DNA from 4 places in the Streptomyces sp. AM8-1-1 genome. Region 2 is predicted to be linked to each of the others. Evidence: riboswitches for the same ligand, from Rfam matches in the RefSeq annotation. Region 2 holds a riboswitch; each other region holds the start of a gene.

Region 1 (7,751 bases), 3.7 Mb from region 2:
CATCGGCTTCGACAAGGTCTACGAACGGGCCGAAGGCGCCTACTTCTGGGACGCCGAGGGCAACGACTACCTCGACATGCTCGCGGGCTTCGGGGTGATGGGCCTCGGCCGCCACCACCCCGTCGTCCGCAAGGCGCTGCACGACGTGCTCGACGCCTCGCTCGCCGATCTCACCCGCTTCGACTGCCAGCCCCTGCCGGGGCTGCTCGCCGAGAAGCTGCTGGCGCACAGCCCGCATCTGGACCGGGTGTTCTTCGGCAACAGCGGTACGGAAGCGGTCGAGACCGCGCTGAAGTTCGCGCGGTACGCCACCGGCAGGCCGAGGGTGCTGTACTGCACCCACGCCTTCCACGGGCTGACCACCGGATCCCTGTCCGTCAACGGCGAGGCGTCCTTCCGGGACGGGTTCGCCCCGCTGCTGCCCGACACCGCCGTCGAGCCCGGCGACCTCGCCGCGCTGGAGCGCGAGCTGAGGCGCGGCGACGTGGCCGCCCTGGTGGTCGAGCCGATCCAGGGCAAGGGGGTCATCGAGCCCCCGCCCGGGTTCCTGCGCGCCGCTCAGGACGCACTGCGCCGGCACAAGGCACTGCTGATCGCCGACGAGGTGCAGACCGGTCTCGGCCGTACCGGCGACTTCTACGCCTACCAGCACGAGGACGTCGAGCCGGACCTCGTCTGCGTGGCGAAGGCGCTCTCCGGTGGCTACGTACCGGTGGGGGCGACCCTCGGCAAGGACTGGATCTTCAAGAAGGTCTACTCCTCGATGGACCGGGTCCTCGTGCACTCGGCGAGCTTCGGCTCCAACGCCCAGGCCATGGCCGCGGGGCTGGCTGTCCTGTCGGTGATCGAGGACGAGCAGGTCGTGGCGAACGCGCGGGCGACCGGCGATCTGCTGCGGTCCCGGCTGGCCGCGCTCGTCGACCGGTACGAGTTCCTGCACGAGGTACGCGGACGCGGTCTGATGATCGGCATCGAGTTCGGGCGGCCCGATTCGATCAAGCTCCGCAGCCGCTGGGCCATGCTCCAGGCGGCCCGTAAGGGTCTGTTCGCGCAGATGGTCGTGGTGCCCCTGCTCCAGAAGCACCGCATTCTCACCCAGGTCTCCGGCGACCATCTGGAGGTGATCAAGCTGATTCCGCCGCTGACGATCGGTGAACGGGAGGTCGACCGGTTCGTCGCCGCCTTCACGGCCGTGATGGATGACGCGCACGCCGGGGGCGGTCTGATGTGGGACTTCGGCAAGACCCTGGTGAAGCAGGCCGTCGCCAACCGCTGAGCTTTTGCCTCTGAGGCAAACGGTTTGCCTCAGAGGCACTTTCTCTGGCCCAATGGATGCATGACCAGCCATACGGGAGAGTCGGCGGGCGCGCTGCCCGACGTCGCGCCCCGGCTGCGCGATCTGCGCCGCCGCCGAGGGCTCACCCTGGAAGCAGCCGCGCATCGCGCCGAGCTGTCACCCGCCCATCTGTCCCGGCTGGAGACCGGCCGCCGGCAGCCGTCGCTGCCGATGCTGCTCGGTCTCGCCAGGATCTACGGTACGACGGTCGCCGAGCTTCTCGGCGAGCAGGCGCCCGAGCGTGAGCCCGTCATCCGGGCCGGTGCGCGCGAGCCCACCGCGGCGGACGGCTGGACCTACCACCAGGCCGGCGGATCCGGCCGCGCGATGCAGGCCCTGCGGGTGGTGGTGCCGTACGGAGCCCAGGGCGACCTGGTGCGCGTGCATCCGGGCGAGGAGTGGATCCACGTCCTCGACGGACGGCTGCGGCTGAGCCTCGGCGACACGGTGCACGAACTGGCCCCCGGGGACAGCGCGCACTTCGACTCGCTGACTCCGCACCGCATCGCGGCGGCCACCCCGGACGGGGCCGAGCTCTTGTTCGTGCACACGCTGCTGCAGAGCCCCGATCTGCATCCGCACGCCTGATCCGGGGACCCTCCGTACCGCCGAGCCGAAAGCGAGACCGTCGTGTCCGAGAGCAACGAGGAGAAGTCATTTCCCCGGGGGCTGGTGATCCGGCTCTTCGCGTATCTGGTGGCGGGCCATGTCTTCGCCGGGTTCCTCTACCTGCTGTTCACCGTGGGGGCGAAGTAGCCGGTTTCGGCGAGAGGTTCACGTACGGCGAGGGGCCGCACGTGAACCGGTGCGCTCACGCCGAGGGGCTCACGCCTCGTCGAGGAGCCGGGCCCGCAACTGCTCGCGCGTCTCGGGGCTCACCTTCAGGCCCTCGGTGAGATAGCGGTCGGTGGTGCCCCAGGTCTGGTCGATCGTGTCGAACGCGGCGTGCAGATACGTGGAGCGTGCGTCGAAGAGGGGGCTCAGCAGCTCCATCACCTCCGGCGACATGCCGGCGGGAGAGTTGTCCTTGCGCCGGACCACGTAACGCCGGTGCGGGTCGTTGGACTTGAGGTAGTCCGCCTCGATCGCCTCGCGCTCCACCCCGACCGCCATCAGGGACACGGCGATCGACAGACCCGCGCGGTCCTTGCCCGCGGCGCAGTGCATCAGGGCCGGCACGCTGTTCTCGGCGAGTGCGTGCAGGACACGGCTGTGCTCGCCGGTGCGCTGCGTGATGATCGTGCGGTAGGAGGCGGACATCCTGTCCGCCGCCTTGCCGTCCGAGAGGATCGAGCGCAGCTGGTCGATGTTGCCCTCGCGGACCATCTTCCAGAACTCCGCGCCGTCGGCCGGGTCGGTGAGCGGCAGGTTCAAATTGCGTACGCCGGGAAGCTCGACGTCAGGACCTTCCAGCCGCATGTCCGCCGCATTGCGGAAGTCGAAGATCGTGTGCAGGCCGAGCGTCGTCAGGAACGAGGCGTCGGCCGCGGTCGCGTTCGCGAGATGGCCGCTGCGGAAGAGCTTTCCGTACCGCACCTGCCTGCCGTCCACGGTCGGCAGACCACCCACGTCCCGAAAGTTGCGCACACCGGCCAGTTCGGGCTCGGTCGACGGGACCTGCGGCAGCTGCTGCGTCACGTGAGCTCCTGAAGTCACTGCGGTCGGCGCCGGTCGCCGACGACGGCGGTTTCGACGATACGACATGGATTCGTCGGGCAATCATCTTGGCCCCGACCCCGCAGAGGCGTTGCACGGGCGGTGGTCCACGTCGGATGATGTGCGGGCCTGTGCGGACCTGTGAGTATCTGAGGGGTCGGGATGATCGAGAGCGTTGGCAAGGGTCGTACGTGGGTTCTCTCCGGACCGACGAGCAGCTATGCGCTGCACCTCACGGACGACGACGAGCTGTTGCATCTCCACTGGGGGCCGCGCATATCCGGTGCGGACGCCGAGGCGCTCGCGGACCGGGGGCTGCCGCCCTACTGGCCGTTCGAGTCCCCTCTCGACGGGCACGAGGAGTACCCCGTCGAGGGCGGCCCCCGTTTCGTCCGCCCCTCCCTCTCCGTCCGCACACCCCAGGTGCGCGGTACCGAGTGGGCTTTCGCCGACGCCTCCGCGGACGGCGACGAGCTGCGGCTGCGCTTCACGGACGCCGTGCACGGGCTGGGGCTCATCCTTCACCACCGCATGCGCGACGAGGCCGATGTGATCGAGCGCTGGGTGACGGTCGCCCATGAAGGGGAGGGGCCCGATCTGGAGCTGCTGCGGGCCGACTCTGCCGCCTGGACGCTGCCGCAGCGCGACGCCTGGCGGCTGAGCCAGCTGCACGGCCGGTGGGCCGCCGAGTCCCTGCTCGTACGGTCCCCGCTCACCTATGGCGAAAAGGTGCTCAGCAGCCGCCGCGGCCACACCGGCCACCAGCACCTTCCCTGGGTCGCGCTCGACGCGGACGGGGCGACCGAGGAACACGGCGAGGTCTACGGCTGCGCGCTCGGCTGGTCCGGGTCCTGGCGCATCAGCGTCCAGCAGCTGCCCGACGGCCTGGTGCAGATTACCGGCGGGGCCGGTTACGACGACTCCGGACTGCTCAAGCTCGCTCCCGGGCAGAGCTACACCTCACCCGTATTCGCCGGTCTGTGGAGCGCCGAGGGGTTCGGCGGCGCCAGTCGTGCCTGGCACACGTGGCAGCGCGCGCGGGTGATCCCGGACGCCGCCGCCGACCGGCCCGTGCTCTACAACTCCTGGGAGGCGACGAACTTCGACATCTCCGAGGACCAGCAGCGCGCGCTCGCCCGGCGGGCGGCGGACATGGGCGTCGAGCTGTTCGTGGTCGACGACGCCTGGTTCGGGCAGCGGACGAGCGACCGCGCCGGCCTCGGCGACTGGACCCCCAACCCGGACCGCTTCCCGAACGGCCTGCGGCCGCTCGCGGACGAAGTGCACGAGCTGGGCATGCAGTTCGGCATCTGGGTCGAGCCGGAGATGGTCAACGCCGACAGCGATCTCTACCGGGCGCATCCCGACTGGGTGCAGCACCACCCCGGACGGACCAGGACCGAGCTCCGCAATCAGCTGGTCCTGAACCTCGCCCGCAAGGACGTGCAGGACTACCTGTGGGAGCAGTTGCACACGCTGCTCGGCAGCGCACCGATCGACTATGTGAAGTGGGACTTCAACCGCTGCTTCACGGACGCCGGCTGGCCCGGTGAGGACTATCCGCAGCGGCTGTGGGTGGAACACGTCGACGCCCTCTACGCGCTCCTGGAGCGGCTGCGTGCCGCACACCCCGGTGTCGCGTTCGAGTCCTGCTCCGGCGGTGGCGGCCGGATCGATCTGGGGATCCTCTCCCGCACCGACCAGGTGTGGACCTCGGACAACACCGATCCGCTGGACCGGCTCGCGATCCAGGACGGCTTCACCCAGATCCACCCCGCGCGGGTGATGGCCGCCTGGGTCACCGACAGCCCCAATGTCCAGCTCAACGGGCGATTCAGCAGCCTGCGCTTCCGCTTCGTGAGCGCCATGGCGGGTGTGCTCGGGGTGGGCGGTGACCTGACCGAGTGGACCGAGGAGGAGCTGGCCGAGGCGCGCGACTGGGTGGAGCTCTACAAGAGGATCCGTCCGGTCGTGCAGCACGGAGACCTGTACCGGCTGCGGGCACCGGAGGGCGGGCTCAGCGCCGTGCAGTACCTGCGCGGGGACGAGACCGTCGTCCTCGCCTGGCTCCAGGCGCAGCACTACGGCGAGCAGCCGCCGCGGCTGAGGCTGCGCGGCCTCGACCCGGCCGCGGCCTACGAGTGCCAGGACACCATGCAGGTGCACCGGGGATCGGTGCTGCTCCATCACGGGCTGCAGACCGGGCTGAAGGGTGACATGGACGCCATGGTGATCAGGTTGCGGCGAATTGGCTGATACCGCTCACCATTCTTTATGTCTGGGCTTTCTGTCCGAATTGAACTGTTCGCCATAGCCTGCCCCATCTGGAATGGAGATGGGAAAAGGCCCGTGAGCAGGATCTCATTCGTGACGGACCGTGGCTGATCCACCGGCCAGAACTGCGACACCAGAAGGAAGTTGACGCTCCCTCGTCCACGGAGTGTGACCGGAATTTCCCGTCAGATATGCATGTGGCCCCTGATCGGAAAAAGAGGTGGCTTGTTCCCGTCCGCAATGCTCGCTTACGGTCACGGAAATCCGGACGGACCGCCTAATCCTGCCGCCGACCGGAATACCCACCCACCCACGTGTGGCAGGAGCGGGGGACCCAGGTAGTACGCCGTCCGGTGCTCCGGACGGCTTGGGGTGAAGTCACGCAGCAACGTGACCGGGCATCTCCAGCCCGAACCCGACAGCTCACCTCGCCGGCGCCGGAGAGGAATGCGCCATGCCCGGAAAGGGTAAGCACCGCCGTCCCAAGTCCCGTTCCCTCTCCCGCGGTTTCGTCGCCGCGGGTACCGGTGGCGCAGCCATCGCCCTCCCGCTGATGGGTGCGGCAGGCGCCCACGCCGCGGACAAGGCGGCCCCCGCCGCGGCCCCGGCCGTCGCTCCGCAGAAGGCGGCCGCCGCTCCGGCCGCTTCCACCGCGCAGAAGCCGGCCGCCCCCACGTCGTACCGCGTCGTCGCCGGTGACTATCTGTCCAAGATCGCCGCCGAGCACGACGTCCGTGGCGGCTGGCAGAAGCTGTACGCGGACAACCGTGCCGCCGTGGGCGACGACCCCGCGCTGATCCACCCGGGCCTCAAGCTCACCATCGGCGCCAAGGCCCAGGAGCAGCCGGCCGAGAAGCCGGCGCGGAAGGCCGCCCCCGCGAAGCCGAAGGCCTCGGACAACGAGGACCGCGCCTCCCGCAGCGAGTCCCGCGAGAGCGGCACGGCCGCGAAGGCCTCGACGAGCGACGCGGCCGAATCCGCGCCGCAGGAGAACGCCTCCGGCTACTCCGCGCCGCTGGACTCCGCCGCCGTCACGACCCCCTACCGCGCCTCCGGCGCCATGTGGTCCAGCGGCTACCACACCGGTATCGACTTCGCCGCGTCCACCGGCACCACGGTCAAGTCCGTGGGCCCGGGCAGCGTCGTCTCCGCCGGGTGGAGCGGTGCGTACGGCAACGAGGTCGTCATCCAGCACACCGACGGCACCTACTCCCAGTACGCCCACCTCTCGTCGCTGACCGTCTCCGCGGGTCAGAACGTGAGCGGTGGACAGCAGATCGGCCTCTCCGGCTCCACGGGCAACTCCAGCGGCCCGCACCTGCACTTCGAGATCCGCACCGGCCCGAGCTACGGCTCGGACATGGACCCGGTCTCGTACCTGCGCCAGTACGGCGTTTCTCTCTGACGCACCCAAAACGCCCGAATCCCCTCGTGCCGCCCCTTTTGGCACGGGGGGATTCGGCGTATTCCGCGCTTGTCGAAACTTGACCGGTGGCAAAGATCACGCACCGTCAACCCCTCCTTACGGTCGCGTAGGTCACACCCGTAAGGACAGGATGAGTCCTTGTGGCAGACGATTCGAGAACAGACGGAACAGGCGCAATCGGGTCGTACGCGGCGATCGGTGACAGCTTCACCGAAGGCGTCGGAGACCCGGGACCGGACGGGGCGTTCGTCGGCTGGGCGGACCGGTTCGCGGTCCTGCTCGACGACCGGATGCCCGAACACACCTTTCGCTACGCCAACCTCGCCGTGCGCGGCCGGCTGCTCGACCAGATCGTCGCGGAGCAGGTGCCGCGGGCGAGGGAACTCGCCCCGGACCTGGTGACGTTCTGCGCCGGCGGCAACGACATCATCCGCCCGGGCAGCGACCCCGACGACGTGGCCGAACGCTTCGAGCGAGCCGTCGCCGACCTCACCGGCGCGGTCGGGACGGTGATGGTCACCACCGGCTTCGACACCCGCGGTGTGCCGGTGCTGCGCCATCTGCGCGGCAAGATCGCCACGTACACGGCCCATGTCCGCGCCATCGCCGATCGCTACGACTGTCCCGTGCTCGACCTCTGGTCGCTCAAGTCGGTCCAGGACAGGCGGGCGTGGGACGGCGACCGGCTGCACCTGTCGCCCGAGGGGCACACCCGGGTCGCCCTGCGCGCCGCCCAGGTCCTCGGACTCGACGTGCCCGCCGACCCGGACCAGGAGTGGCCGGTCCTGCCGCCGCGCGCTCCCTTCGAGGTGCGCCGCGACAACGTCCAGTGGGCACGCGAGCACCTGGTGCCGTGGATCGGCCGCAGGCTGCGCGGCGAGAGCTCGGGCGACCACGTCGCGGCGAAGCGGCCGGACCTGCTGCCGCTGTGAGGCGGGCGGTGGGGAACGGCTAGCGGCCGGCAGGTCGGGCCGGGATCCGCTCCAGCACCCCGCCGGCGAACACGTCGTACAACGGCAACGACTCCAGGTGGACATAGCCGATGTGGCAGTCGCAGAC
Region 2 (7,751 bases):
GGCCGTCCGCGCCGAGGCGGCCGGGGTCGACCCGGAGGCCGCGCTGCGTGCCGCCGCCCGCGTCTACCGGGACGAGATCAAGGCCGTCGAGCGGTGACCGACCGGCCCGAGCTGTTCACCTGGGAGTTCGCCACCGACCCCTATCCCGCCTACGCCTGGCTGCGCGAGCACGCGCCCGTGCACCGCACCCGGCTGCCCAGCGGGGTGGAGGCGTGGCTCGTGACCCGGTACGCCGACGCCAAGCAGGCGCTCGCCGACCAGCGGCTGTCGAAGAATCCCGCGCACCACGACGAGCCCGCGCACGCGAAGGGGAAAACGGGAATTCCCGGCGAGCGCAAGGCCGAGCTGATGACGCATCTGCTCAATATCGACCCGCCCGACCACACCCGGCTGCGGCGGCTCGTCTCCAAGGCGTTCACCCCTCGGCGGGTCGCCGAATTCGCGCCGCGTGTTCAACAGTTGACCGATCAGCTCATCGACGGCTTCGTGGAAAAGGGGGAGGCGGACCTCATCCACGAGTTCGCCTTTCCGCTCCCCATCTACGCCATCTGCGATCTGCTCGGTGTCCCGCCGGAGGACCAGGACGACTTCCGGGACTGGGCGGGCATGATGATCCGTCACGGCGGCGGGCCGCGCGGAGGTGTCGCGCGGTCGGTGAAGAAGATGCGGGGGTATCTCGCCGAGCTGATCCACCGCAAGCGCGAGGATCCCGGCGACGATCTGATCTCCGGGCTGATCCGGGCGAGCGACCACGGCGAGCACCTCACCGAGAACGAGGCCGCCGCGATGGCCTTCATCCTGCTGTTCGCCGGTTTCGAGACGACGGTGAACCTCATCGGGAACGGTGTGTACGCGCTGCTGCGCCACCCGGAGCAGCGCGAGCGGCTGCAGGCCTCCCTCGCCGCCGGGGAGAGCGCGCTGCTGGAGACCGGCGTGGAGGAACTCCTGCGCTACGACGGCCCCGTGGAGCTCGCCACCTGGCGCTTCGCCACGGAGTCCCTCGTCATCGGCGGCCAGGAGATCGCGACGGGCGACCCGGTGCTCGTGGTGCTCGCGGCCGCCGACCGGGACCCGGAGCGGTTCACGGACCCCGACGCGCTCGACCTCTCCCGGCGCGACAACCAGCACCTCGGTTACGGGCACGGCATCCACTACTGCCTCGGCGCACCGCTGGCCCGGCTGGAGGGACAGACCGCGATCGCCACGCTGCTCCGGAGAATGCCGGACTTGCGGCTTGCGGGCGATCCAGCCGATTTGCGCTGGCGTGGGGGTCTCATTATGCGTGGATTGCGAAGCCTGCCCGTTGAGTTCACACCTGGACGCAGCTGACGACCCGTCAAGACTGTGACTTTCACGTGATCTCCGCTGCATCGACTTGTGACACACGATCGAATCCGGCTACTTTCACGGTCGTCTCAGAAGACATCAGTTGTTATCTGTAGTCACTCGAAGGGCACCCGCATGCTTTCCGGCCAAGGTCGTCACCGTCGTCCCCGTCAGGCTCCGGCCATCGTTGTCGCGGCAGGGGTGACGGGATCGGCCATCGCGATCCCCCTTCTCGGTGCGGGTTCGGCCTCCGCCGCCGACGCCGCCACCTGGGACCGCGTCGCGGCCTGCGAGAGCGGCGGCCAGTGGAGTGCCGACATGGACAACGGCTACTACGGCGGTCTGCAGTTCGCCCAGGAGACGTGGGAGGACTTCGGCGGCACGGACTACGCGGACCGGGCCGACCTCGCCAGCCGCTCCCAGCAGATAGCCGTCGCCGAGAAGGTCCTGGAGGCCCAGGGCCCCGAGGCGTGGGCGACCTGCGCGGGCATCGCGGGGCTGACACAGGACGGCACCGGCGCCGGTGTCGACCCGGGCGCCTCGACCCCCGCGGAGCAGGGCGCGACGTCCGACAACCCCCTCGCCTCGCTGGCGCCCTCGAAGTCCGCCTCGCCCTCCGAGACGGCCGAGCCCGCGCCGGCCCCGACGCAGGGCATCGGCAACAACGGGACCGGTGACAGCGGCAGCGCCACCGGCAAGCACCGCGGCGAACCCGCCGCCGAGCCGACGGAGCCGGAGTCGACCGGGGCGACCGGGGCGACCGGAACGGCCGAGTCGGGCAATACGGACAATGAGCGCGAAGCGGGGCGTCACGCCTCGCGCGGTGACGATGCGGCACGCGACGGCGAGGGCGCGGCCGATGAGGCCGGCAAGCCGGCCGAGACGAACGACGCGGACGCCACGCCCGGTTCGTACACCGTCCGCCCCGGCGACTCGCTGTCGGCCATCGCGGCCGCGCAGAAGCTGCCCGGAGGCTGGAGTTCCCTTTACAAGGCGAATGCTCAGACCGTCGGTGACGACCCCGACCTGATCCTGCCTGGCCAGAGCCTGGAGCTCGGCCCGAAGTAGGGGCAGTACAGGCGCCTTTGTCCGAATCGTGCAACTGAGACAAGGGTCTCTTTGCCGCAACTCGCCCATCTTGCCCGGCGGAACGGGGCATTCCGCCCTCGACCTGCAGGAACGCACGGTTCCGGAGGGGCGGGATGGGCGTTTTCTCCCCGATGTTCGTCTTTGAACATCGGGGAGCCTTGTGTTTACGGTCTGAACCGCTCGCCATCGCGGGCACCGCTGACCGTCACGCCGAATCCTGCCGTCGGTCGGGGGGAGTAGCCGACGCGTATGCGCCGTAGGCAGGAGCGGGGGAACCAAGGTAAGCGCCGGCCCCGGCAGTTGCAGATGAACTGCGGGTACCGGCTTGGGGTGGAGCCGTGCGCACGACTGCGCGGCCGGGCAACTCACTTGGCCCGAACCCGACAGCTCACCTCGTAGGCGTCGGTGAGAGAGATGTTCCATGCTGTTTTCCGGCAAGGCCAAGCACCGTCGCCCGTCCAAGGCCACCCGTATCGCCACGCTCGCCGGTGTCACCGGTGCGGCCGTCGCCGCCCCGCTGCTCGGCGCCACCACCGCCTCCGCCGCGACCACGTCCGAGTGGGACCAGGTCGCGCAGTGCGAGGCCGGCGGCAACTGGTCGATCAACACGGGTAACGGGTACTACGGCGGCCTGCAGTTCTCCGCCTCCACCTGGGCCGCGTACGGCGGTACCCAGTTCGCCTCGACCGCCGACCAGGCCTCGAAGGCGCAGCAGATCCAGATAGCCGAGAAGGTCCTCGCGGGCCAGGGCAAGGGTGCATGGCCGAACTGCGGCGTGAACCTGTCCAACGCCGCCAACGACGCCGGCTCCGCGCAGGAGGCCCAGCCGCAGCAGCGTGCCGAGGCCCCGACCACCCGCTCCGAGCGCGCCGAGGCCCCCGCCCCGGCGAAGTCCTCGAAGCCGGCCGCCAAGTCCTTCAAGAAGGGCGACGGCGAGTACAAGGTCAAGGCCGGTGACACGCTCAGCAAGATCGCCAAGGCCGAGAAGGTCAAGGGCGGCTGGAAGAAGCTGTTCGACCTGAACAAGGACGTCGTCACCGACGCCGACGTGATCCACCCGGGCCAGCAGCTCCACCTGAGCTGACCCACCCGGGCCGGCGCACCCGCGCCGGCCCGCCCGGGACACAGACCACCCCGGTCCGGAGCGCATCCCCCGTACGCGCCGGGCCGGGGTTCTCTCTGTTACCCATGGGTAGATTGGGGGCGTTTTGTCCCCAGCACCCGCTGTTCATGCCCTTTTTCGTCCCAGGAGGCGGGCATCGGGCGGCTGATGCCCCGCCGCCGGTTAGGCTCGTGCCGCAAGGCCAATGAGACCCTGCACTCCAAGCGTCACATCCCAGAAGGAGATGCTCGTGCCGTCCATCGACGTCGTCGTAGCCCGGGAAATCCTGGACTCCCGAGGCAACCCCACGGTCGAGGTCGAGGTTGGCCTCGACGACGGCAGCACGGGTCGTGCTGCAGTTCCGTCCGGCGCATCCACCGGTGCGTTCGAGGCTCTCGAGCTCCGCGACGGTGACCAGAACCGCTACCAGGGCAAGGGTGTCGAGAAGGCCGTCCTCGCCGTCATCGAGCAGATCGGCCCGGAGCTCGTCGGCTACGACGCCACCGAGCAGCGCCTGATCGACCAGGCGATGTTCGACCTGGACGCCACCCCGGACAAGTCCTCGCTCGGTGCCAACGCCATCCTCGGCGTCTCGCTCGCCGTGGCCCACGCCGCCTCCGAGGCCTCCGACCTGCCGCTCTTCCGTTACCTGGGCGGCCCGAACGCGCACCTGCTGCCCGTTCCGATGATGAACATCCTCAACGGCGGCTCGCACGCCGACTCCAACGTGGACATCCAGGAGTTCATGATCGCCCCGATCGGCGCGGAGTCCTTCTCCGAGGCGCTGCGCTGGGGCGCCGAGGTCTACCACACCCTGAAGAAGGTGCTGAAGACCAAGGGCCTGTCCACCGGTCTCGGTGACGAGGGCGGCTTCGCGCCGAACCTCGACTCCAACCGCGCCGCCCTGGACCTGATCCTCGAGGCCATCAAGGAAGCCGGCTACGCCCCCGGCAAGGACATCGCGCTCGCGCTCGACGTCGCCGCGTCCGAGTTCTACAAGGACGGCGCGTACGAGTTCGAGGGCAAGTCCCGCTCGGCCGCCGAGATGACCGAGTACTACGAGGAGCTCGTCGCCTCCTACCCGCTGGTCTCCATCGAGGACCCGCTGTTCGAGGACGACTGGGCCGGCTGGAAGGTCCTGCACGACAAGCTGGGCAGCAAGGTCCAGATCGTCGGCGACGACCTGTTCGTCACCAACCCCGAGCGCCTCGCCCGCGGTATCGAGGAGGGCTCCGCCAACGCCCTGCTGGTCAAGGTCAACCAGATCGGTTCGCTGACCGAGACCCTGGACGCCGTCGAGCTGGCCCAGCGCAACGGCTTCAAGTGCATGATGTCCCACCGCTCCGGTGAGACCGAGGACGTCACCATCGCCGACCTCGCCGTCGCCACCAACTGCGGCCAGATCAAGACCGGCGCCCCGGCCCGCTCCGAGCGCGTCGCCAAGTACAACCAGCTGCTGCGCATCGAGGAGATCCTCGACGACGCCGCGGTGTACGCCGGCCGCAGCGCCTTCCCCCGCTTCAAGGGCTAGGTCGCAGCGGGCTAGCAAGTCGTCCACACGTCCCCGGCCGCGGTCCCGTACCGTGTCCGGGGACGTGCGCACGTAACAGGGGAGGCAGGACATGGCCGCGAAGGACCGGGATCGGTTCTCCACCGCGACCAGGCTGCGGCTGCTCGGCGAGCAGACCGCGGCTCGTGTCTACCGCTCCCAGACCCGGCGGCAGGCCCGTCGCTCCCGGCTCACCGGCCGTGCGGCGTTCCTCGCCCTGATCGTCTGTTCCCTCGTCGTCGCCCTCGCCTATCCGATGCGGCAGTACGTCTCCCAGCGTTCCGACATGGCCGAGCAGAGGCGCCGGATGGCCGAGGCGGAGCAGCAGGTCGAGGAGCTGCGTGACGAGAAGGCACGCCTCCAGGACGACATGTACGTCAAGCGGCTGGCCCGCGAGCATCTGCACTACGTGATGCCGGGCGAGACCGGCTACATCATGATCGACCCCGAAGTCGCGGAGAAGCGCCGTACGGAGGAAGGGGCGGCAGACCGTCCCTGGTACTCCAACGTCTGGGACGGCGTCGACACCGCCGACCGCCGGTAGACGGCACCGCACGCCAGTAGAACCGTAGAACCGTAGAGCCAAGGCAGGCATGGAAACCCCTCCTCCCCACACCGATCCGACCGAGCCCACCGACGCGGACATCGCCGCGTTCAAGGAGCAGCTCGGGCGTCCGCCGCGCGGACTGCGCGCCATCGCGCACCGCTGTCCCTGCGGGCAGCCCGATGTCGTCGAGACGGCACCCCGCCTTCCGGACGGCACCCCGTTCCCGACGCTGTACTACCTGACCTGCCCGCGGGCGGCGTCGGCGATCGGCACGCTGGAGGCGAACGGCGTGATGAAGGAGATGACCGAGCGGCTCGCCACGGATCCCGAACTGGCGGCAGCCTACCGGGCGGCCCACGAGGACTACATCGCGCGCCGTGACGCCATCGAGGTCCTGGCCAACTTCCCGAGCGCGGGCGGTATGCCGGACCGGGTGAAGTGCCTGCACGTCCTGGTGGGCCACTCGCTCGCGGCGGGCCCGGGGGTCAACCCGCTGGGCGACGAGGCGATCGCGATGCTGCCGGAGTGGTGGCGCAAGGGCCCGTGCGTCTCCGCGGGGATCGCGGACGAGCCGGGCACGGCGGCCGCGGGTACGACGGCGGACACGACGGCGGGCGGCGGCGACGAGGGCGGCCCGGCATGACGAGGGTCGCCGCCGTCGACTGCGGCACGAACTCGATCCGGCTGCTCGTCGCCGACGCGGACCCCGCCACGGGCGAACTCGTCGACCTCGACCGCCGGATGACCATCGTCCGCCTCGGCCAGGGCGTCGACCGCACCGGCCGGCTCGCCCCCGAGGCGCTGGAGCGCACCTTCGCGGCCTGCCGCGAGTACGCGGACATCATCAAGGAGCACGGCGCGGAGAAGGTGCGCTTCGTCGCCACCTCCGCCTCCCGGGACGCCGAGAACCGGGAGGACTTCGTCCGGGGCGTCCTCGACATCCTGGGCGTCGAGCCCGAGGTGATCACCGGTGACCAGGAGGCGGAGTTCTCCTTCACCGGTGCCACCAAGGAGCTTGCCGGTGACGAGGAGCGCCTGGTCGTCGACATCGGCGGCGGGTCCACCGAGTTCGTCATCGGCCGGCATACCGTCGAGGCCGCCCGGTCCGTCGACATCGGCTGCGTACGGCTGACCGAACGCCATGTGCGCAGCGATCCGCCGGCCGCCGCCGAGGTCGCCGCCATAAGGGCCGACATCGAGGCGGCGCTCGACCTCGCGGAGCTGACCGTCCCGCTGAGGGGCGCCGGCACCCTCGTCGGTCTCGCCGGTTCGGTGACCACCGTCGCGGGCATCGCGCTCGGCCTCGACGCGTACGACTCCACGGCGATCCACCATGCGCGGATCTCCTACGAGAAGGTCGCCGAGGTGACGCGCAGGCTCCTGGAATCCACCCACGACGAGCGGGCGGCGATCCCCGTGATGCACCCGGGCAGGGTGGACGTCATCGTCGCCGGAGCCCTTGTCCTGCTCGCCGTCATGGAGCGGATCGGGGCCCGGGAAGTGGTCGTGAGCGAGCACGACATCCTGGACGGGATCGCCTGGTCCGTCGCCGCCGAACGAACTTCGTGAAGTTCTTCACAAGGAAATGGTCCCTGATGGGCGCTTCAGGGGGCCGAATGGTCGGCGAGGCCCCCTGACAGGGGCCCGCCGGGCACCCGCCCGGCCGTTCCGGACCACTGCCGGGCGGCTGGGACGCGACGGTGGTTCACCCCGGGGCTCGCTCAAGCGAGCAGCTCACAGGGGGTGAACAACGTCTCCGTGGGGGGCGTGGTTCCCTTTCGGGATCATGACCTCCATCACGTGGGCCGCGCAGTGTAGCAGAGGTGGGTCCACTCCTTGTGAAGGGGCTCACGAGCACCCCCTCCGAGGGGGGTGGATACTCGATGGCATGAGCACCACGGAGCGTCCCCGGATCCTCGTAGTAGGCGGTGGGTACGTAGGCCTGTACGCAGCCCGGCGCATTCTGAAGAAGATGCGCTACGGCGAGGCGACCGTCACGGTCGTCGACCCGCGCTCGTACATGACGTACCAGCCCTTCCTTCCCGAAGCTGCCGCCGGCAGCATCTCGCCCCGGCATGTCGTCGTCCCGCTGCGACGCGTCCTGCCCAAGGCCGAGGTGCTCACCGGGCGGGTCACGA
Region 3 (7,751 bases), 2.8 Mb from region 2:
ATCGCGGCTGCTGCTCCTTCACGTACCGGATCTGGATCTGACGCGGACCATTGTGGACCGTCCCACTGACAACGCAGACCACGACCCGGGAACTTCGCCAGGTGTCAGCCCGCTTGCATACAGTGGCAGCACTCTCCATATCGCGATCGAAGGGACGTACATGCCCATGGGTCACACGGCCACAGCGCAGGCCGGCTCCGGCGGCCTGACAGCGACTGAGCATCGGCTGGCCAACGGCCTGCGCGTGGTGCTCTCCGAGGACCACCTGACCCCGGTCGCCGCGGTCTGCCTCTGGTACGACGTGGGCTCGCGCCACGAGGTCAAGGGCCGTACAGGGCTTGCTCACCTCTTCGAGCACCTGATGTTCCAGGGCTCGGGCCAGGTGAAGGGGAACGGTCACTTCGAGCTCGTGCAGGGCGCCGGCGGCTCGCTGAACGGCACCACCAGCTTCGAGCGCACCAACTATTTCGAGACGATGCCCACCCACCAGTTGGAGCTGGCGCTCTGGCTGGAGGCCGACCGTATGGGCTCCCTGCTCGCCGCCCTCGACGACGAGTCCATGGAGAACCAGCGCGACGTCGTCAAGAACGAGCGCCGTCAGCGCTACGACAATGTGCCGTACGGCACGGCGTTCGAGAAGCTGACCGCCCTCGCCTACCCCGAGGGCCACCCGTACCACCACACCCCGATCGGCTCGATGGCCGACCTCGACGCCGCGACCCTCGAGGACGCCCGCGCCTTCTTCCGTACGTACTACGCGCCGAACAACGCCGTGCTGTCGGTCGTCGGCGACATCGACCCGGAGCAGACGCTCGCCTGGATCGAGAAGTACTTCGGCTCCATCCCCTCACACGACGGCAAGCAGCCGCCGCGCGACGGCTCCCTGCCGGAGATCATCGGTGAGCAGCTGCGCGAGGAGATCCGGGAGGAGGTCCCGGCGCGTGCGCTGATGGCCGCCTACCGGCTGCCGCACGACGGCACCCGCGAGGCCGACGCGGCCGACCTGGCGCTCACCGTCCTCGGCGGCGGCGAGTCCTCCCGGCTGCACAACCGTCTGGTGCGGCGGGATCGCACGGCCGTCGCCGCCGGGTTCGGTCTGCTGCGTCTGTCCGGTGCTCCCTCGCTCGGCTGGCTGGACGTGAAGACGTCCGGTGGCGTCGAGGTCCCGCAGATCGAGTCCGCCGTCGACGAGGAACTCGCGCGGTTCGCCGCCGAGGGCCCGACGCCGGAGGAGATGGAGCGCGCGCAGGCGCAGCTGGAGCGCGAATGGCTGGACCGGCTCAGCACGGTCGCCGGCCGCGCCGACGAACTGGCCCGCTACGCCGTGCTGTTCGGCGACCCGCAGCTCGCGCTGACGGCCGTCAACCGCGTGCTGGACATCACCGCCGAGGAGGTGCAGGCGGTCGCCCAGGCCCGGCTGCGCCCCGACAACAGGGCGGTGCTGGTGTACGAACCGGTCTCCGCCGACCAGGACGAGCAGGACGACCAGAGCGACGAGGAAGAAGGGGCGGACCAGTGAGCGACGCCGCCGAGCCATTGACCGCCATGACGTTCCACCCGCAGCCGCAGGCGGGTACCGCCAAGCCGTGGGCCTTCCCCGCGCCCGACCGCGGCACCCTGGACAACGGTCTGACCGTGCTGCGCTGCCACCGGCCCGGTCAGCAGGTCGTGGCCGTCGAGATCTCTCTCGACGCCCCGCTCGACGCCGAGCCGGAGGGCCTCGACGGCGTCGCCACGATCATGGCGCGCGCCCTGTCCGAGGGCACCGACAAGCACTCCGCCGAGGAGTTCGCCGCCGAGCTGGAGCGCTGCGGGGCCACCCTCGACGCGCACGCCGACCACGCCGGCGTCCGGGTCTCGCTGGAGGTGCCGGTCTCCCGGCTGCTGAAGGCGCTCGGGCTGCTCGCCGAGGCCCTGCGCGCGCCCGCCTTCGACGACAGCGAGGTCGAGCGGCTGGTGCGCAACCGGCTGGACGAGATTCCGCACGAGATGGCCAACCCGGCCCGCCGCGCCGCCAAGGAGCTGTCCAAGCAGCTCTTCCCGGCATCGCTGCGGATGTCGCGCCCGCGTCAGGGCACCGAGGAGACCGTGGCCCGGATCGACGCCGCGGGCGTGCGGGCGTTCTACGACGCCCACGTCAGGCCCGCGACCGCGACCGCGGTGATCGTCGGCGACCTCACCGGGGTCGACCTCGACGCCGTGCTCGCCGAGACCCTCGGCGACTGGACGGGCGACACCGCGCAGTCCCGGCCCGTCCCGGCGATCACCGCCGACGACACCGGCCGCGTGATCATCGTGGACCGGCCCGGAGCCGTACAGACGCAGCTGCTGATCGGCCGCGTCGGCCCGGACCGCCACGACCGCGTCTGGCCCGCCCAGGTACTCGGTGCGTACTGCCTCGGCGGCACGCTCACCTCCCGTCTCGACCGCGTGCTGCGCGAGGAGAAGGGCTACACCTACGGCGTACGGGCGTTCGGTCAGGTCTTGCGTTCGGCGCCCGACGGCACGGGTGCCTCGATGCTCGCCATCAGCGGCTCGGTGGACACGCCCAACACCGGCCCGGCGCTGGACGATCTGTGGAAGGTGCTGCGCACGCTGGCGGCCGAGGGTCTCACCGACGCCGAGCGCGACGTGGCCGTGCAGAACCTGGTGGGCGTCGCCCCGCTGAAGTACGAGACGGCGGCGTCCGTCGCGAGCACGCTCGTCGACCAGGTGGAGCAGCATCTGCCCGACGACTACCAGGCGCAGCTGTACGTGCGGCTGGCCGAGACGGGCACGGTGGAGGCGACGGCAGCGGCCGTCAGCGCCTTCCCCCAGGACCGTCTCGTCACGGTGCTCGTCGGTGACGCGTCCGCGATCGAGGAGCCGGTCAAGGCGCTCGGTATCGGTGAAGTGACGGTTGTCACCGGCTGATTGAGGCCGTCGGCCGCTTCCCCTCGCGGCGGAGCAGCCTCTGCCTCCCGGTGGAGCGGCCTCCGCGGTCCGGTGGGGCAGTGGGCGCGGCCAGGGACCCCGGCATCACACGATGCCGGGGTTCCGTCGTTTGCCCGATTTGCTGCGGGGCTTCCGCTCTGCCCTGTGGCATGCGCTACAAACAGGGCTGTCTGTTTGGTGATTGAAAGTTGCCACGCTTAGCGTCGGTCCGGCTGTTCGCCAGTACCGCCGCATCCGCGGCACGGACAGCCATCGCCGAGTCCCCGTCAGGCGCGAGCCTGGGGAGCCGGGGACCCACACGAAGTCCCTGGGGTGAATCGGATGCCTTCGCGGCTGTGTCGCGGCGGAGGCGCCCGTAGGAGACCTTCCTGCTCCGAACCCGTCAGCTAACCCGGTAGGCGAGAAGGAAGGAAAGGACCAGCCACTTCATGGCGTTCGCCCGTCCCACCGGGAAGCACCGTGCCCCGAGCCGTATGACGCGCAGAGGCGCGAGCATCGCCGGCGTCGCGGCCCTGGCCACCACCGGCGTCATCGGAACCCTCGCCTCTCCGTCGCTGGCCGCCGAGTCCGGAGCCGCCGCTCCCGAGCCCGGCACCGTCACTCTCGAGAGCACCGGGCTGAGTACGGCCGTCGCCGCCGACTCGCTCGCCACCGAGATAGCCGACCAGGCCGCGGCCCAGGAGCAGGAGGCCGAAGAGGCCGTCGCCCGCGCCAAGGCCGCAGCCGAGGCCAAGCGCAAGGCCGAGGCCCGCGCCAAGGAGGCCCGCGAGGCTCGGGAGCGCGCCGCCCGCGAGGCCGAGCGCAAGCGCCTGAACGCCTTCGTGTCACCCATCTCCGGCTCGTACGTCTCCACGGGCTACCAGGCAGGCGGAGCCGTCTGGTCCTCCGGCAGCCACACCGGCATCGACTTCCACGCCGCCACCGGCACCCCGGTGCACGCGGTCGGCGCGGGCACCGTCGTCGAGGCCGGCTGGGGCGGCGCCTACGGCAACAACATCGTGATCAAGATGAAGGACGGCTCGTACACCCAGTACGGCCACCTCTCGTCGCTGAACGTCTCGGTCGGCGAGAGTGTCACCCCGGGCCGGCAGATCGGCCTCGCCGGCTCGACCGGCAACACCACCGGACCGCACCTGCACTTCGAGGCCCGCAGCGGCGCCGAGTACGGATCGGACATCGACCCGGTCTCGTACCTGCGCTCGCACGGCGTCAACATCTGAGCCACGTGACGGACGGAGCCGCGGTGCCGACAGGGCCGCGTGACCACTGAGCCACGTGACCACTGAACCGCGTGACCGACAGAGCCGCGTGACCATCTGGTCGGCTCGACCGTCTGACGGCTCGGACGGCCGGGAGGCGCCGTGTGCGCCCGGCGTCCGCGCATCGCACCCAAGGCCCCGGCCCACCGCCGGGGCCTTTCGTGTGCGCCGATGTGTGTGCGCCGGTGTGGGTATGCCGCGTGATGTACGCGTGATGTAGGCCGGTAACTGGCCAAAAGATATCCATGAATGCCCGCCGGGCATCGGAAAATGTGGAACGCTGCAATAGAGTCACCGAACGGTCGTCAATCGGCTGCGTTTCGCGCGGATTAAAGCGGAGGTTCGGTCATGCGCATTCCCGCGCACTCGGTATGCACGGCGATCCGCGACGACATCGTCTCCGGTGTGTTCGGGCGCGGCAGCAGACTCACCGAGGAGCAGCTGGCCCGCCGCTACGGCGTCTCACGCGTCCCGGTGCGCGAGGCCCTGCGGACCCTGGAGTCGGAGGGCTTCGTCACCACCCGGCGTCACGCGGGCGCGTGTGTGGCGGAGCCGACCGAGCGGGAGGCGGCCGATCTGCTGGAGGTGCGGATGCTGCTGGAGCCGCTGGGCGCGGCGCGGGCGGCCCAACGACGCACCGAGGCCCATCTCAAGGTCCTGCGCGGCCTGGTGAGGCTGGGCCAGGAGCGCGCCCGCCGTGGTCAGGGCGAGGATCTGCGCTCGCTCGGCGGCTGGTTCCACGAGACGCTCGCCCAGGCCTCCGGCAGCCCCGGCCTGATCGCTCTGCTCACCCAGCTGCGGCACAAGATCGCCTGGATGTACGTCGTGGAGCAGCCTGCCGCGCCCGTCGAGTCGTGGGCCGAGCACGGCGCGATCGTGGATGCCGTCGCGCGGGGCGACGCCGAACGGGCCCGGGCGCTGACCGCCCTGCACACAGAGCGGGCTGCGGCCGCGCACCGGCTGCGGATCACGGAACGCGTGAGGACTTCGCAACATCCCGTAAACACCGCGAGCGCCCGCAATTAACAGGCGCGCCGTATACAAAGAGGGAACTGTTCGCGGGGCTTCTTTCCGGCTGCCCGAATTCCTTTCACGGGCTCGGAATGGCCGGGCGGTGCAGTCCGAATAGTCAGAACGCCCGGAAAAGGCCGAGAGTCGGGCGGGAAATGCAGGAGCCGCGGCCTCCCGTATCCGGGATGCCGCGGCTCCTTGCCGCCGGACCGTCGGGTGTCAGACGGTCTCGGGAAGCTCGTCGAGGCCCTCGGCCACCAGCTTGGCGAGCCGGTCCAGGGCGGCGTCGGCGCCGTCCGCGTCGGAGGCCAGCACGATCTCCTCGCCACCCTGGGCGCCCAGGCCGAGCACGGCGAGCATCGAGGCGGCGTTGACCGGGTTGCCGTCGGCCTTGGCGATCGTCACGGGGACGCCGGAGGCCGTGGCGGCACGGACGAAGATGGAAGCGGGGCGGGCGTGAAGGCCCTCGGCCCAGCCGACGTTGACGCGGCGCTCAGCCATGGTGTTGCCCTTCAAGTCTTAGCGGTTGTCTAGACCAGTCTCTCATGTGCGGTCGCGGGTGGGCACCGGCCCCGGGTCCGACCGCGGACGCCCGCGGGCCATCCTCAGACTGCCGCGCCCCAACACCCTCCGCGACCGGTGATCGCGCCGTACGCTTTCTGCCATGCAGACCCAGCCGGACCACGCCTACCCCGCTCACTGGGAAGCAGACGTGGTGCTGCGCGACGGAGGCACCGCGCGCATCAGGCCGATCACCACCGAGGACGCGGATCGCCTGGTCAGCTTCTACGAACAGGTCTCGGACGAGTCGAAGTACTACCGCTTCTTCGCGCCCTACCCCCGGCTGTCCGCCAAGGACGTCCACCGGTTCACCCATCACGACTACGTGGACCGGGTGGGTCTCGCGGTCACGGTCGGCGGCGAGTTCATCGCGACCGTCCGCTTCGACCGGATCGACCCCACGGGACGCCCGGCGAGCGCGCCCGCGGACGAGGCCGAGGTCGCGTTCCTGGTCCAGGACGCGCACCAGGGCCGGGGCGTGGCCTCCGCGCTGCTCGAACACATCGCGGCGGTGGCCCGGGAGCGGGGCATCCGCCGCTTCGCGGCCGAGGTGCTGCCCGCGAACAGCAAGATGATCAAGGTGTTCCGGGACGCCGGCTACACCCAGAAGCGCAGCTTCGAGGACGGCTCGGTCCATCTCACCCTCGACCTCGAACCGACGGCGGAGTCCCTCGCGGTGCAGCGCGGCCGCGAGCAGCGAGCGGAGGCGCGCTCGGTGCAGCGGCTGCTCGCGCCGCGCTCGGTCGCGGTCATCGGCACCGGACGGGCGCCCGGCGGTGTGGGCCGTACGGTGCTGCGCAATCTGCTGGGGGCGGGCTACACCGGCCGTACGTATGCGGTGAACCGGGCCTTCCCCGCGTCGCAGACGGAGCTGGAGGGCGTGCCGGCGTTCCGCTCGGTCGGCGAGATCGTGGCCGGGACGGCGGAGCCGGTCGACCTGGCGATCGTCGCCGTGCCCGCCGAACGGGTGCCGGAGGTCGTCGCCGACTGCGGTGAGCACGGCGTCCAGGGCCTGGTCGTACTGTCCGCGGGATACGCGGAATCGGGTGCCGAAGGCCGGCTTCTCCAGCGGGAACTGGTGCGCCAGGCACGGTCGTACGGCATGCGGATCATCGGTCCGAACGCCTTCGGCATCATCAACACCGCGCAGGCCGTCCGGCTGAACGCCTCGCTGGCGCCCGAGACCCCGGCCGCCGGCCGCATCGGTCTGTTCACCCAGTCCGGGGCGATCGGCATCGCGCTCCTCGCGGGACTGCACCGCAGGGGCGCCGGGCTCTCCTCCTTCATCTCGTCCGGCAACCGCGCGGACGTGTCCGGCAACGACTTCCTCCAGTACTGGTACGAGGACCAGGACACCGATGTCGTCCTGCTCTACCTGGAGACGATCGGCAATCCGCGCAAGTTCTCCCGCCTCGCCCGGCGCACGGCGGCGGTCAAGCCGGTCGTGGTCGTCAAGGGCGCGCGGCACAGCGGCAGCGAGCCGCCCGGTCATGCGGTGCCGGTGACCCGCGTCCCGGACGCGACGGTCGGTGCGCTGCTGCGCCAAGCGGGTGTGATCCGCGTCGACACCGTCACGGAACTCGTCGACGCCGGCATCCTCCTCGCCGACCAGCCCCTGCCCGCGGGCCCGCGGGTCGCCGTCCTCGGCAATTCCGAGTCCCTCGGTCTGCTCACCTACGACGCCTGCCTCGCGGCCGGTCTGCGTCCGCTGCCCCCGCTGGACCTGACGACGGCGGCGACGCCGTCGGACTTCCGCGCGGCGCTGGCCCGGGCCCTGGCGGACGAGGGCTGCGACTCGGTGGTCGTGACGGCGATTCCGTGGGTGGGGGAGGACGGAGACCCCCAGGCGGGCGACGGCGAGGTCCTGGCGGCCGCGCTCCGCGACGCGGCCGCCACTGCCCCGGCCAAGCCGGTCATGGTGGTACACGTCGAACTCGGCGGTCTCGCGGACGCCCTCTCGGCGGCGACCAGCACCCGGACCGCACC
Region 4 (7,751 bases), 1.6 Mb from region 2:
CGAGGGTCGTGCTCGTCGACGACCACCGGATGTTCCGCACCGGTGTGCAGGCGGAGATCGGCCAGACCGAGACCACCGGCGTGGAAGTGGTCGGCGAGGCCGCCGACGTGGACCAGGCGGTCACCGTGATCACCGCGACCCGGCCCGAGGTCGTCCTGCTGGACGTGCACCTCCCGGGCGGCGGAGGGGTCGAGGTGCTGCGGCGCTGCGCCTCGCTGATGTCGGCCGCGGACCGTCCCGTACGGTTCCTGGCGCTGTCCGTCTCGGATGCCGCCGAGGACGTGATCGGCGTGATCCGCGGCGGCGCCCGCGGTTACGTCACCAAGACCATCACCGGCACGGACCTGGTGAACTCGATCTTCCGGGTGCAGGACGGCGACGCGGTCTTCTCGCCGCGGCTGGCCGGCTTCGTGCTCGACGCCTTCGCCTCGACGGACGCACCGCCGGTCGACGAGGACCTCGACCGCCTCACCCAGCGCGAGCGCGAGGTGCTGCGGCTGATCGCGCGGGGCTACGCGTACAAGGAGATCGCCAAGCAGCTCTTCATCTCGGTGAAGACGGTCGAGTCCCATGTCTCCGCCGTCCTGCGCAAACTCCAGCTGTCGAACCGTCACGAACTGACCCGGTGGGCGACGGCGCGACGACTCGTCTGACAGCCGTTGTGAGGTAATCGGTACATAGCCGGGCAACCGCCGGTGCCGAGTTCACCTCTTGTTGTGCGTGATGAATCTGACGGGGAACACCTTCTTCGTGATCACGATCGTCCTGGTCGTGATCGCCGTGCTGCTGCCGCTGCTGCTGTGGAGCCGACTGCGCGGACCCGCGGTCGTGCGGGGCGCGTGCCGGGTGTTCATGGTGGTCTTCGCGCAGGCCACGGCCGTTCTCATGGTCTTCGTGTCGGTGAACAACTCCAACGGTCTCTACGGCAGCTGGGACGACCTGCTCGGCACGTCCAACCATGTGAACAACGCGGTCGACCTCGGGCCCAGCGGGACCGGTGGCCGGCAGATCGCCGCGCTGCCGAAGGTGCGCCAGACCTTCGAGAAGGTCGACGAGCCGGGCCTCGGCAACGGCCTCCGCCGCACCTACCTCAAGGGCGCGGTCTCCGGCGTGGAGGGGGAGGTGTACGTCTGGCTGCCGCCGCAGTACGACGACCCCGCGTACCGCGACAAGCAGTTCCCCGTCGTCGAGCTGCTCGCCGGCTTCCCCGGTTCCTCGAAGAGCTGGTTCCGCGCCATGAAGGTGCAGTCCCGGATCCAGCCGCTGATCGAGTCGGGTGTCGTGGCCCCCTTCATCCTCGTCTCGCCGCGCACGATGCTGCTCGGCGACAAGGACACCGGGTACGCGAACGTCCCGGGCACGGTCAACGCGGACAGCTGGCTGACCGTGGACGTGCGCAAGATGGTCGCCGACAACTTCCGGGCCTCCCTGGCCCCCACGAGCTGGGCGATAGCCGGCTACTCCGCCGGCGGCCATGGAGCGGCCAAACTGGCCCTCGCCCACCCCGACCGCTACTCCGCCGCGGTGAGCCTGTCCGGCTACAACGACCCGGCGGCGGAGAAGACCTCCATCACGGGGGCGGACCCGCAGCTGCGCCGCGAGAACGACGTCCTGAACATCCTCATGGCGGCGAAGACGCCGCCCCGGGTCTCCTTGCTGGCCACGGGAGAGGGCGCGGACGGCTACCTCCCGGGCCTCGCGCTCCGCGACGCGTCGAAGCCGCCGACCAGGGTCGAGGTCCGGCCGACGGTGGGCGGTCACGTCACGCGGGTGTGGGGTGCGGAACTGCCGTACGCGTTCCGGTGGTTGACGCGGGAGATGAAGCTGGAGGACGGGACGGCGGGCCAGGGCGGCCCGGGCGGGGGCGCCGGGCGCCAGGACCGTCCGGAGGCGGAGGGGGCAGAGGTGGACGAACCGTCGGGGGCGGGCGGCGGGATACTGGAGTGAGGTCGGGCGCTGCGCGTGAGGGCCGGACGCCGGACGCCTGTGCGCGAGGCCCCGCGACGGACGCTCGTCGATGGCCCCGGACTCCTACGACGGACCCCCGGACCCCCGGGCCCCTACGGCGGACGCTCGTCGATGACCCCGGGCCCCTACGACGGACGCGTCGCCCCCGCGAACGGCATGTCGTCGATCGACGCGACCCGGACCGGGGCGCCCGGGCGCGGTGCGTGGATCATCTGGCCGCCGCCGATGTAGAGGCCGACATGGCTGATGCCCGAGTAGAAGAACACCAGGTCGCCCGGGGCCAGTTCGGACCGTGACACCCGTCGGCCCGCGTTGATCTGGGTGTACGTGGTCCTCGGGAGCGAGACGCCGGCCGAGCGCCAGGCCGCCTGGGTGAGGCCGGAGCAGTCGAAGGAGGACGGGCCGGTCGCTCCCCAGACGTACGGCTTGCCGAGCGCCCCGTAGGCGTAGGCGACGGCCTGGGCGGCGCGGGCGTCGGGGGCCCGCAGGGCGCCGCGGGGGGCCGTGGAGCGGTCGGCGCGCGCGGTGGGGGCGGAGTCCCCGTGGCCGGACCCCGCCTCGTACGAGGCACGCTGTTCGGCCGTGAGCCGGTCCAGCATCCGCTCGGCGGCCGAGAGTTTGCTCTGCACGGTCGCTTTGTGCCGGGCCAGTTCCGCCTGCCGGTCCTTGAGGCTCTCCATCCGCTCGCCCGCCTGCGCCCGCAGCCGGCCGAGCTCCACCAGCTGCTGGTGCACCCCGGCGATCGCGGCGGCCTGCCGCTCACCCGTGCGTTCGGCGAGCGCGGCCCGCTCCAGGTACTCGTCGGGGTCGGAGGTGAGCGCGAGCTGAACGGCGGGGTCGATGCTCCCGGCGCGGTACTGGGCGGTGGCGATCGAACCGAGCGCGTTGCGCGAGGAGTTGAGACGGTCGGTCCTGCGGGCGGCCTCGTCGCGCAGCCGGTCGACCGAGGTGCGTAACGCCGCGGTGCGTTCCTTGGCCCCGTTGTACTTCTCCGTGGCCACCTCCGCCTCGTGGTACAGCTTGTCCGCCTTGTCCTTGACCTGGGCCGGTGTGAGAGCGGGTTCCGCGTGGCCGACTCCGTCGAAGGCGGTCGCGGACGCCGCTCCTGCGAGCGCGAGGGTGGCGGCGGTACGGGCTGCGGGCCCGGAGAGGAGATGCTGCTTGGGCTTCCGGTGCGCGGCCACGGGTGCGTGTACGTCCTTCCGTCATCCCTGCGGGTCCGGGTCCGGCGGCGGCCCGCACAGGGGAGCGGTCCGCCGCCGGATCTCTCGGCGTGACGGCCGACTGCCGCCCGGTGCTGCGACGGCGGTGGGGAGTCGGTCATCTGAGGCAGGACGCTAAACCTGGGGGTCACGGCAGGGAGGGGCAAGGACCGAATGTGCCCGAAGGTGGACATCTTGCTGCGCTTTCTGCAAGCCGATCCGGCCCGCTCACGTCCCTTCTCCGCACCGCTGTGACCGATGTGCCGAATGAGGCTCACCCGGCCTGAAGGGGGTGATATGGCGGGAGTTAGGCTCCGCCGCATGGACGTACTCATCAATGTCTTCGTCGCCCTGCACATCATCGGCATCGCGTCCCTGCTGGGCGGCTTCCTCACGCAGATGAAGGCGATGTCCGAGGGGACGGCGCGCTTCGGCCCGGCGATGCTGCACGGCGCGCTGACGATGCTCGTCACGGGTGTGGCGCTGGTGGGCCTCAACCAGGCGGACGACCAGACCGTGAACAACCTCAAGATCGGCATCAAGCTGGCGGTGCTGGTGGTGATCCTGGGACTGGTCTACGTCAAGCGGGACGAGGAGTCGGTGGAGAAGCCGCTGTTCGCCGCGGTGGGCGGGCTGACGGTCGCGAACATCTTCATCGCCACGCTGTGGACGTGAGCGCGCTGCACCGGACATGAGGACGCCCGCTGCCGTCTCCGCTCCGGGCGTGAGAACGCCCGCTGCCGTCTCCGCTCCGGGCATGAGAACGCCCGGGCACCCTCGGGCCCGGGCGTCCGGTGTGCGGCCGGCTCAGGCCGGGCGAACGCTGCCGTGGATCGGCATGGAGAAGATCGACTCCTCGCGGACGTTCGCCCCCGGCTTCGGCGCGTGGATCATCTTGCCGTCACCGATGTAGATGCCCACGTGGCTGATGTCGTCGTAGAAGAAGACCAGGTCCCCCGGGAGCAGGTCCTTCGTCCCGATCTGCTTGCCGGTCTTCACCTGGTCCCAGGTGGTGCGCGGCAGGCTCACGCCCGCGGTCTTCCAGGCGGCCTGCGTCAGCCCCGAGCAGTCGTACGAGCTGGGGCCGGCCGCACCCCAGACGTACGGCTTGCCGATCTGGGCGCGCGCGAAGTCGAGGACCTTGGCCGCCTTGGCGGTGGAGGTGCCGTCGGAAGAACCGGAGCCCGTGCCGGTCCCGGGCGCCGTGCCCGTGCCGCCCTGGTTCTGCTCGCGCTCCTTCTCCTGCCGCTGCCGCTGCCGCTGCCGCTCCGCCTCGGCCTTCGCCTCCTGCTCGGCTTTCTGCTCGGCCTTGCGGCGGGCCTCCTCCGCCTTCTTGCGCTCGATCGCGGCCAGTCGCGCCTTCTCCTCGGCGGTCAGCCTCGACAGCAGGTCGCGTGCCTCGGCCAGCTTCGCCTGCACGTCCTGCTTGCTGGTGCGCAGCGCCCGCTGCGACCGGGTGAGTGACTCCAGGCTCTCGGTCGCCGCTGCCCGCTGCTTGGCGGCGGCCGCCCGCTGGGTCTCGTAGTCGGCGATCACATCCCGCTGACGGTCCGTCATGCGGTCCATCAGCTGGGTCTGGTCGAAGTACTGCTGAGGGCTGTCCGCGAAGAGCAGCGCGGCGGTCGGGGCGACCGCGCCCGTGCGGTACTGCGCGGCCGCGTAGTTGCCGAGCACCTGGCGGGACTCGTTCAGCTTCTCCGTGCGCTGCGCGTTCTCGTCGAGGAGCTTGCCGACCTGCTGCCGCTTCTCCTTCGTCGCCTCTTTCGCCTGGTTGTACTTCTGCGTCTCGGTGCCGGCCTGCCGGTACAGGTCATCGACCTTCTTCTGCACCTCTTCGACCGACGGCTTCGGGTCGCTCGGCGCCGCGTTGGCGCTCTGCGTCGACAGCAGCGTGACGGATGCGAGGGCTGCCGTCGTGAAACCGACGGCGGGGGAGGTCTTCACGGTTCGACTTCGCGTTTTGCGATGCGACGCCAAGGCCGACATCTCCTTCTTCCGTTGACCGCCTACCGGGTTAGCTGTCGGGTTCGGGCGGAACGGAAGATCGCCCTACGGACCGTGCTGATGCGGGTCCGATTCACCCCGGTTGTGCATGGTGGGTCCCCGGTTCCGAACTTCTCTGGGAAAAGCCCGAATTCGGCGCTGACTGCCCGTTTGGCGTGGATCGCCGCGGGGGACGGGCTGCCTGATCGAGCACGCTAACCAACTCGTGTGGCTCCTGTGAAGGTTGATGTTCGATATGCCCGATACATTTTCGTGACCTTATCGATCGGGCGGTCGACGTGCCCGCGAGATGACGCAATGCGTTCGAAAAGGTGCAGAGTGTTGTCGGAGTCGTGCGGGATTGGGTGCATCGGTGGTACGGGGCCGGCGTACGGCGGTCGAACGCGCCGCGCTGTCCCGGCCCTCCGGCCGGGTCGTCACGCTCCCGGGCAGGGCGGCAGGGGCCGTATGGCAATGCGGCCGCGAGCTGTCAGTGCCGCGGCCTAGACTCGTAGAGCGATGAGCAGCCTCTTTGACGACAGCTTCCTGGCGAACCTCCAGCACACCTCGGAGGAGCCCCCGCCGCACCCCGAGGAGCCCGGAGACGGGCCCGGAGAGGAGATCCCGGACGATCTCTTCCAGGGCGCGTTCGACGTGCCCCCGGCCCGGGACGCCTACCACGGCAACGGTGCCCCGCGCACGATCGTGGACCCCGCCGCCCTGCTGGACGGACTGAACGAACAGCAGCGCGCCGCCGTGGTGCACACCGGATCGCCGCTGCTCATCGTGGCCGGCGCCGGTTCCGGCAAGACCCGCGTGCTCACGCACCGGATCGCCCATCTGCTGGGGACGCGCAGCGTCCACCCCGGCCAGATACTGGCGATCACCTTCACCAACAAGGCCGCCGGCGAGATGAAGGAGCGCGTCGAGCAGCTGGTCGGCCCGCGCGCCAACGCCATGTGGGTCATGACCTTCCACAGCGCCTGCGTCCGCATCCTGCGCCGGGAGTCCAAGAAGCTCGGCTTCACCTCGTCGTTCTCGATCTACGACGCGGCCGACTCCAAGCGGCTGATGGCACTCGTCTGCCGTGATCTCGATCTCGACCCCAAGAAGTTCCCGCCGAAGGCCTTCAGCGCCAAGATCTCGAACCTCAAGAACGAGCTGATCGACGAGGAGAGCTACGCCGACCAGGTCGGCGGGGGCAGCGAGGCCGAGGGCTCCGGGGGAGGCTTCGACAAGACGCTGGCCGAGGCGTACCGGATGTATCAGGCGCGGCTGCGCGAGGCCAACGCCCTGGACTTCGACGACATCATCATGACCACCGTCCATCTGCTCCAGGCGTTCCCGGACGTCGCCGAGCACTACCAGCGGCGCTTCCGCCATGTGCTGGTGGACGAGTACCAGGACACCAACCACGCTCAGTACACGCTCGTACGCGAGCTGGTGGGCACCGGGCAGGAGGACCTGCCCCCCGCCGAGCTGTGCGTCGTCGGCGACGCCGACCAGTCGATCTACGCCTTCCGCGGCGCGACCATCCGCAACATCCTCCAGTTCGAGGAGGACTACCCGGACGCGAAGACGATCCTGCTGGAGCAGAACTACCGCTCGACCCAGACGATCCTCTCCGCCGCCAACGCCGTCATCGAGCGCAACGAGAGCCGCCGTCCCAAGAACCTGTGGACGAACGCCGGCGCGGGCGCCCGGATCACCGGCTACGTCGCCGACACCGAGCACGACGAGGCCCAGTTCGTCGCCGACGAGATCGACCGGCTCACGGACGCGGGCGACGCCAAGGCCGGTGACGTCGCGGTCTTCTACCGGACGAACGCACAGTCCCGCGTCTTCGAAGAGATCTTCATCCGGGTCGGCCTGCCCTACAAGGTCGTCGGCGGAGTCCGCTTCTACGAGCGCAAGGAGGTCCGGGACGTCCTGGCCTATCTGCGCGTCCTCGCCAACCCCGAGGACAACGTCCCGCTGCGGCGCATCCTCAACGTCCCCAAGCGCGGCATCGGCGACCGCGCCGAGGCGATGATCGACGCGCTCGCCCTGCGCGAGAAGATCACCTTCCCGCAGGCGCTGCGGCGGGTGGACGAGGCGTACGGCATGGCGGCCCGCTCGGCGAACGCCGTCAAGCGGTTCAACGTGCTGATGGAGGAGCTGCGTACGGTCGTCGAATCGGGCGCCGGACCGGCCACCGTCCTCGAAGCCGTTCTGGAGCGGACCGGCTATCTCGCCGAACTGCAGGCGTCGACGGACCCGCAGGACGAGACACGGATCGAGAACCTCCAGGAACTGGCGGCGGTGGCGCTGGAGTTCGAGCAGGAGCGGGCCGAGGAGGAGGGTGCGGGCACCCTCGCCGAGTTCCTGGAGAAGGTCGCGCTCGTGGCCGACTCCGACCAGATCCCCGACGAGGACGAGGACGGCTCCGGAGTCATCACCCTGATGACGCTGCACACCGCCAAGGGCCTCGAGTTCCCGGTGGTGTTCCTGACCGGCATGGAGGACGGCGTCTTCCCGCACATGCGCGCGCTCGGTCAGGCCAAGGAGCTGGAGGAGGAGCGCCGGCTGGCGTACGTCGGCATCACGCGCGCCCGCGAG

What was found. A riboswitch is a leader RNA that binds a small molecule or an ion and turns the genes downstream of it on or off. The one in region 2 is predicted to bind cyclic di-AMP.
Region 1: it holds a riboswitch for cyclic di-AMP, as region 2 does, so the genes downstream of both, RPQ07_RS05420 (LysM peptidoglycan-binding domain-containing M23 family metallopeptidase) here and RPQ07_RS22035 (transglycosylase family protein) in region 2, are expected to answer to the same signal.
Region 3: it holds a riboswitch for cyclic di-AMP, as region 2 does, so the genes downstream of both, RPQ07_RS09435 (M23 family metallopeptidase) here and RPQ07_RS22035 (transglycosylase family protein) in region 2, are expected to answer to the same signal.
Region 4: it holds a riboswitch for cyclic di-AMP, as region 2 does, so the genes downstream of both, RPQ07_RS14725 (NlpC/P60 family protein) here and RPQ07_RS22035 (transglycosylase family protein) in region 2, are expected to answer to the same signal.

What each region holds. Positions count from the first base shown of each region.
Region 1 covers NZ_CP135086.1:1,202,258-1,210,008, reverse strand. The annotation lists gene RPQ07_RS05445 (aspartate aminotransferase family protein) at 1-1,276, shown strand, start outside; gene RPQ07_RS05440 (XRE family transcriptional regulator) at 1,337-1,924, shown strand; gene RPQ07_RS05435 (DUF6126 family protein) at 1,967-2,092, shown strand; gene RPQ07_RS05430 (tyrosine-protein phosphatase) at 2,162-2,974, opposite strand; gene RPQ07_RS05425 (alpha-galactosidase) at 3,155-5,248, shown strand; cyclic di-AMP (ydaO/yuaA leader) riboswitch at 5,560-5,716, shown strand; gene RPQ07_RS05420 (LysM peptidoglycan-binding domain-containing M23 family metallopeptidase) at 5,721-6,671, shown strand; gene RPQ07_RS05415 (SGNH/GDSL hydrolase family protein) at 6,833-7,624, shown strand; gene RPQ07_RS05410 (STM4011 family radical SAM protein) at 7,644-7,751, opposite strand, start outside.
Region 2 covers NZ_CP135086.1:4,882,456-4,890,206, forward strand. The annotation lists gene RPQ07_RS22020 (nucleoside triphosphate pyrophosphohydrolase) at 1-97, shown strand, start outside; gene RPQ07_RS22025 (cytochrome P450) at 94-1,329, shown strand; gene RPQ07_RS22030 (transglycosylase family protein) at 1,462-2,394, shown strand; cyclic di-AMP (ydaO/yuaA leader) riboswitch at 2,658-2,832, shown strand; gene RPQ07_RS22035 (transglycosylase family protein) at 2,837-3,499, shown strand; gene eno (phosphopyruvate hydratase) at 3,762-5,048, shown strand; gene RPQ07_RS22045 (septum formation initiator family protein) at 5,140-5,610, shown strand; gene RPQ07_RS22050 (DUF501 domain-containing protein) at 5,660-6,256, shown strand; gene RPQ07_RS22055 (Ppx/GppA phosphatase family protein) at 6,253-7,182, shown strand; gene RPQ07_RS22060 (NAD(P)/FAD-dependent oxidoreductase) at 7,502-7,751, shown strand, end outside.
Region 3 covers NZ_CP135086.1:2,081,608-2,089,358, reverse strand. The annotation lists gene RPQ07_RS09450 (DNA topoisomerase IV subunit A) at 1-2, opposite strand, end outside; gene RPQ07_RS09445 (pitrilysin family protein) at 167-1,519, shown strand; gene RPQ07_RS09440 (pitrilysin family protein) at 1,546-2,913, shown strand; cyclic di-AMP (ydaO/yuaA leader) riboswitch at 3,178-3,349, shown strand; gene RPQ07_RS09435 (M23 family metallopeptidase) at 3,363-4,154, shown strand; gene RPQ07_RS09430 (GntR family transcriptional regulator) at 4,542-5,219, shown strand; gene RPQ07_RS09425 (HPr family phosphocarrier protein) at 5,424-5,705, opposite strand; gene RPQ07_RS09420 (GNAT family N-acetyltransferase) at 5,869-7,751, shown strand, end outside.
Region 4 covers NZ_CP135086.1:3,284,845-3,292,595, reverse strand. The annotation lists gene RPQ07_RS14745 (response regulator transcription factor) at 1-653, shown strand, start outside; gene RPQ07_RS14740 (alpha/beta hydrolase) at 724-1,947, shown strand; gene RPQ07_RS14735 (NlpC/P60 family protein) at 2,094-3,152, opposite strand; gene RPQ07_RS14730 (hypothetical protein) at 3,492-3,845, shown strand; gene RPQ07_RS14725 (NlpC/P60 family protein) at 3,978-5,156, opposite strand; cyclic di-AMP (ydaO/yuaA leader) riboswitch at 5,158-5,322, opposite strand; gene pcrA (DNA helicase PcrA) at 5,673-7,751, shown strand, end outside.